DNA from 2 places in the Paenibacillus sp. FSL W8-0919 genome. Region 1 is predicted to be linked to the other one. Evidence: predicted binding sites of a transcription regulator. Region 1 holds the regulator's gene; the other holds the start of a gene.
The links. Region 1 encodes Rex, which represses fermentation and respiration genes when NADH is low (regulators of the CRP and FNR family bind a similar motif). Its sites were predicted from a motif close to TTGTGAAATATTTCACAA; they were not measured.
Positions count from the first base shown of each region.

Region 2: the regulator Rex is predicted to act here: its motif matches at 1,830-1,847, upstream of nadA (quinolinate synthase NadA).

Region 1 covers NZ_JBBOPV010000001.1:5,461,881-5,465,033, forward strand. Annotated here, with positions in the region: gene NST44_RS24690 (amidohydrolase) at 1-1,103, opposite strand, end outside; gene NST44_RS24695 (redox-sensing transcriptional repressor Rex) at 1,081-1,743, opposite strand; gene dinG (ATP-dependent DNA helicase DinG) at 1,812-3,153, opposite strand, start outside.
Region 2 covers NZ_JBBOPV010000001.1:1,132,428-1,135,580, reverse strand. Annotated here, with positions in the region: gene ftsH (ATP-dependent zinc metalloprotease FtsH) at 1-1,697, shown strand, start outside; gene nadA (quinolinate synthase NadA) at 1,920-2,858, shown strand; gene nadB (L-aspartate oxidase) at 2,898-3,153, shown strand, end outside.

The DNA of each region.
Region 1 (3,153 bases):
AGTGCGATCATGTCCGCCTTCATCCCGACGGCCAATCTGCCTACGTTATCAAGAAATGCCGACCGTGCTCCATACTCGCTTCCCATTCGAAGCGCTTCGGCTGCCGGAATAGCCGTCGGATCGCCGCTGACGCCCTTGTGGATAAGGGCGGCCAGGCGCATTTCTTCGAACATGTCCAGGTTGTTATTGCTCGCTGGTCCATCGGTTCCTAGGGACACTGTCACACCTGCTTTCAACAGCTCGGGAACACGCGCAACACCGCTGGCCAGCTTCAGGTTGCTGCCGGGGTTATGGGATACCGCGACATCATGCTTAGCCAATATTTCAATCTCTTCGTCCGTCAAATGCACCGCATGCGCAACCAGCGTCGGACGCGAGAACACGCCGAGCTTCTCCAGATGGGCCACCGGACGCTGTCCGTAGTCATTCACATTCTGCTGCACTTCGGCTGCCGTTTCGGACATATGGGTATGAATCGGCAGATTCAAATCATGCGCCGCTTGAACGAATTTCTCAATGAAGTCTGGCGGGCAGGTGTAAGGCGCATGCGGCGAAATCATCGTCGTAATCCGGCCCTCCGCCTGACCGTGCCAGTCCTTTGCAAAGGCAATCGCCTCATCCAGCTTCTGCTTCTGTACTTCCGGAGGACACAGCCCGATGACGCCTCTTGTCAGCACTCCCCGCATTCCGGAGTCTTGGACAACCTTGGCGACCTGATCCATATGGTCATACATGTCAACGAAGGTTGTCGTACCGCCCTTCAGCATCTCGAGCACCGAGAGCGAAGTGCCCCAAAATACATCGTCGGCCGTAAACTTCGCTTCCATCGGCCACATTTTCTCCTGCAGCCAAACTTGCAGGGCCAGATCATCGCCAAAGCCGCGAAGCAGCGACATGGCTGCATGTCCATGCGTGTTGACCAGCCCTGGAAGGAATAACAGATGCGTTCCGTCCATCACCTGGGTTTCTGCATCGACCTGAGGCTCCTCTTCCCCCAAATACGTGATGCGGTCGTCCTCCACAACCATATACCCGCGGAGAACCGGCTGTCCTTCCTGAAGCACGGCAAATGTTCCGTTCTTAACCATCCACTTCGTTGTCATGCTGCGCATCCTCCTTCCCATTGTCCAAATAGTAAGCCAGACTTTGCAGATCCGTCGTAAAATCCGCGGTGTGAATGCGGATATGAGGCGGCGCCTTCAGAATCGTCGGGGCAAAATTCAAAATCGCCTCGATTCCGGCGTTGATCAGCTGATTGGCTACGTTTTGCGCTTCAAAATCCGGTACCGTAATGATCCCGATTCGAATGCCGTATTCCTGGACCGTCTTGTCCAGCTCTTCCATCGGCTGCACCGTCAAGTTATTGATCTTCAGCCCGATTTTCGGAGGATACGAATCGAAAATCGCCACAATCTTCATATTATCTTTCAGAAACGCGTTGTAATTGGATAGCGCATGTCCGAGATTGCCCGCACCCACCAGCGCAACGTTGATCTTCTGGTCCAGCTTCAAGATTTGGCGGATTTTCTCAATGAGATAGGAGACATCATACCCGATGCCCTTCCGGCCGAAATCCCCGAAATAGGCCAAATCCTTGCGGATTTGGGCCGGGTTCAGGTCGAGCTTCTGCCCAAGCTCCTGTGAGGAGACGGTGGACACCTCCCGCTTATGAAGCTCATTCAAATAGCGCAAATAGACTGGCAATCTGCGGACTACGGCCTCTGAAATTTTATCCGATTTCATGCATGCTCCCCCTATTAATAGGATGATAGTTCATCGCTTCCAATATAAAGCCTTGCTCCCCTTTAGGTTCACTCTTTTTCATTCTCCCTTTCCTCGAGCCACTGCGCAATACGGGGGACGATCCCCTCGGTCGGCATATGCTCCATTTTCGGTCCGGGCAGGGAATACAAGAAGTATTTTCCATAATACGATTCGATTACCCGGGTATCGTAGACGATCACGATTCCCTTATCGTGGGCGGTCCGAACAAGCCGCCCGAAGCCCTGCTTGAAGCGGATGACCGCTTGCGGCACCGACAGCTTCATGAACGGGTTCTTCTTCTGCTGCTGCAGCAGCTCGCTCTTCGCCTCGACCAGCGGATGGTTGGGCGGCTGGAACGGCAGCCGGACAATCGCCAGGCAGGTCAGCGCTTCTCCGGGAATGTCAACACCCTCCCAGAAGGAGCTGGTCCCGAGCAGAACCGACGCGCTGCTATCCTGGAACCGGCGTATCAGCTTCGTACGGCTCGTACCATCCATTCCCTGACCAAGCACCGTAATATCGCTGGCAGCCAGCGCTTCCTTCAGCGGCTCGTGCACCTGACGAAGCATCCGGTACGACGTAAACAGGACGAGCATACGACCTTGGGTCGCTATTGCCGCTTCAGAGAGCGACTTCACAAGCGTATCCACAAATACCGCATCCCCCACGGAGCCCTTCACGCTTGGAAAATCCCGCGGAATGACAAGAAGCGCCTGCTCCCTGTAATTGAACGGGGACGGCAGCTGAACCGTGTTCAGATTCCCTGCGTCCGCCGCCTCCTGGAGCCCTAGATTATCGATCATGAATTGAAACGATTTATCGACCGACAGCGTCGCCGATGTCAGAATCACGCTCCGCTTCTTGTCAAAAAACAATTCCTTCAAATGCTTGCTCACATCAACGGGCACGGCGTAGAGCTGCAGCGACTTGCTGCGGAAATTGCCGTTGGCCTCCATCCAGTATACGGTTCCTTCGTCATTCAGAGCCATGAAGGACCGCAAATCCTCGCGATGCGCAGCCAGATCCTTAAACAAGCCCGACAGGTCAGTCAGCAGGCTGTCCGCACTGTAATCGTCAAGCTCTTCCTTCATCTCGGCGATCAGCTTGTCTCCCTTGCGAACGACGTCTCCCAGCGTCACGTGAATCTGCTGTTCCAGCTCGGCGAGCGCTCCCCAATCCTTCGGCTTCTTCGCAGGCGAGAGCCGCAGCGTATATTGCCCTGCATCTCCAGGAGAAGCATCGCCGCGTTCCGGAAGCAGCCCGAACAGCTGGTCGCTGAGTCGGTCCCAAGTTTCTTTCACCGTGATCAGATCAGGATAGATCCGGTCGATGACCGCCGACCATTCCCCGGATTTCTCATGGGGAGAAGCCTGGAGCAGCTGCCGCAGC
Region 2 (3,153 bases), 4.3 Mb from region 1:
CCTTTATTCCGCTCGTGATCATGTTCGTTCTGTTCTTCTTCCTGTTCAATCAAGCTCAGGGCGGCGGCGGCAAAGTGATGAACTTTGGCAAGAGCAAAGCCCGCTTATATAATGAAGAGAAGAAACGCGTTACGTTTGAAGACGTAGCCGGTGCTGACGAGGAGAAGCAGGAGCTCGTTGAGGTTGTCGACTTCCTGAAGGATCCGCGCAAATTCAACACCGTCGGCGCCCGCATTCCGAAGGGTGTGCTGCTTGTCGGTCCTCCGGGAACCGGTAAGACGCTCCTGGCTCGTGCGGTTGCCGGTGAAGCAGGCGTTCCGTTCTTCAGTATTTCCGGTTCCGACTTCGTGGAAATGTTCGTCGGTGTCGGTGCTTCGCGTGTACGCGATTTGTTCGAGAACGCGAAGAAGAATGCGCCATGTATTATCTTCATTGACGAGATTGATGCTGTGGGCCGTCAACGCGGCGCCGGCCTTGGTGGCGGACATGACGAGCGAGAGCAAACGCTCAACCAATTGCTCGTAGAGATGGACGGTTTCGGAGCGAACGAAGGCATCATTATCGTCGCTGCAACGAACCGCCCGGATATTCTGGACCCGGCGCTGCTGCGTCCGGGACGTTTTGACCGTCAGATTACCGTGGATCGTCCGGATGTTAAGGGACGTGAAGCTGTACTGAAGGTGCATGCACGCAACAAACCGCTGACGAAGGATGTCAAACTCGACATTATCGCGAAGCGTACGACTGGTTTTACAGGCGCGGACCTGGAGAACCTTCTGAACGAGGCGGCTTTGCTTGCCGCACGCCGTAACCGTAAAGATATTTCGATGACGGAAGTCGACGAGGCGATCGACCGCGTGATCGTCGGTACCGAGAAGCGCAGCCGCGTGATCAGCGACCGCGAGAAGCGCATCGTTGCTTATCACGAAGCCGGTCATACGATTGTCGGTTACTTCTTGGAGCATGCGGATACCGTGCATAAGGTAACGATTATTCCTCGCGGCCGCGCCGGCGGATACGTCATCATGATGCCGAAGGAAGACCGCATGCTCGTGACGAAGCAGGAATTGCTTGACCGCGTAACCGGGTTGCTCGGCGGACGCGTGGCGGAAGAGCTGTTCATCGGAGAAATCGGAACCGGGGCATACAGCGACTTCCAGCAGGCAACCAGCATTATCCGCAGCATGATTGTGGAATACGGTATGAGCGAGAAGCTCGGTCCGATGCAGTTCGGCACATCCCAAGGACAAGTGTTCCTTGGCCGGGATATCGGGCACGAGCAGAACTACAGTGACCAAATCGCTTACGAGATCGATCAGGAAATGCAGCGGTTTATCACCGAATGCTACGAGAAGTGTAAAGAGCTTCTGTCCAAGCATGCCAAAGAGGTTCATTTGATTGCGAATACGCTCCTGGAGAAAGAAACGCTGGAGCTTGAGCAGATTAAGAATCTCATTGAGACTGGAACAGTCGAAGGCAACGGCGGTGGCGAAGGATCCGGCTCTTCCGAGAATGGCGAGCCAACGATCGACAACATCGGTGATGTCCGCGTCCGTATTCAAGGGAAGGAAGAAGGCCAGCAGCCGACTTCTACGGAAGAGATTCCGAACAACCCGATGGATTCGAATCTGGATCGTAAGGATTCAGAGCGTAAAGATCCTCCTGGCGGATCGGATAATGATAGCAGTCTAACGTAAATTCGCTGAAATACTCGTATTTGGAATAAAAATGAAGAACCGGAGAACGATCATTCGTTTTCCGGTTCTTTTTGTGCTTCTTATCACATTGACAGGGATTAGAGGTCCGTGTACATTAGTTGTTAAATAAGGATGCGCATCCTTTCACAAAGGTTGCGAATGTCCTTCAAACATGGTCATCAAGCGGCTAATGCCGGATAACATAGGGGGAGAGGGTCGATCATGGAAGCTTTGGCACTGGAGCGCAAGGCAGAGCAGAACCGCGTGCTGCGTGAACGGTTAATGGAGTTGAAGAAGGAACGCAACGCCATCATTTTGGCGCATTATTATCAACGGGATGAAATTCAGGAAGTCGCCGATTTCCGGGGAGATTCCTTTTTGCTGGCTCAGAAGGCGGCCCAGACGGATGCCGAGACGATCGTCTTTTGCGGCGTGCATTTTATGGGAGAAAGCGCAAAGATATTGGCGCCGAATAAAACGGTGCTTATTCCTGACGAGCGCGCAGGCTGTCCGATGGCCGATATGGTAAACGTTGACGGGCTGCGCAAGCTGAAGGCCCAGTATCCGAATGCCAAAGTGGTCACTTATATCAATTCATCGGCCGAGATCAAGGCGGAGACCGATATTTGCTGTACATCCTCGAATGCGGTCAAGGTCATTCAGTCGGTCGATTCCGATGAAATCATTTGGGTCCCTGACAAAAACCTGGGGCATTACGTCCAGCAGCACACCGACAAGAAGCTGATCATCTGGGAAGGGTACTGCAATACGCATGATATGTTAACCGTGAAAGATGTGGTGGAGATGAAGGCGAAATATCCGAACGCCGAGTTCGTCGTGCATCCGGAATGCCGTCCGGAGGTTGTCGCTATGGGCGACTTCGTAGGCAGCACCACCGCCATTCTGGAATACTGCAAAAACTCGCCGGCCCAGGAATTTATCGTAGGAACCGAAGACGGAACCGGCTATCAGCTCCGTTTGGACAGTCCGAATAAATCCTTCCATTTTGCGACCAAATTTCTCGTATGTCCGAATATGAAAGTGAATAATCTCAAAAAGCTGGTCAAAGCTCTGGAGACGATGAAGCCGCAGATTTACGTGCCTCCTGTCGTTGCAGAGAAAGCCAGAACTTCCCTAGAGCGCATGTTACAAGTTAAGTAGCATGCGCTACTCTTTCGCGAGAAGACAGGTGAGACGAGCGTGATACCGCAGTATTTGATCGATTTTGACCTAAAGGACCTGCCGGTAAAGGAGACGGATGTGATCGTCATCGGCTCCGGCATCGCCGGATTATATACCGCCATTCTGGCAAGTGAGCATCATAAGGTGCTGTTGATTACGAAGAAATCGCTGCTCGAGAGCAATACGCGCTATGCGCAAGGCGGCATCGCAGCCGTGACGGCGGAGGACGATTCACCGGCCTATCATCGGCAGGATACGCTGCTTGCAGGGGCCG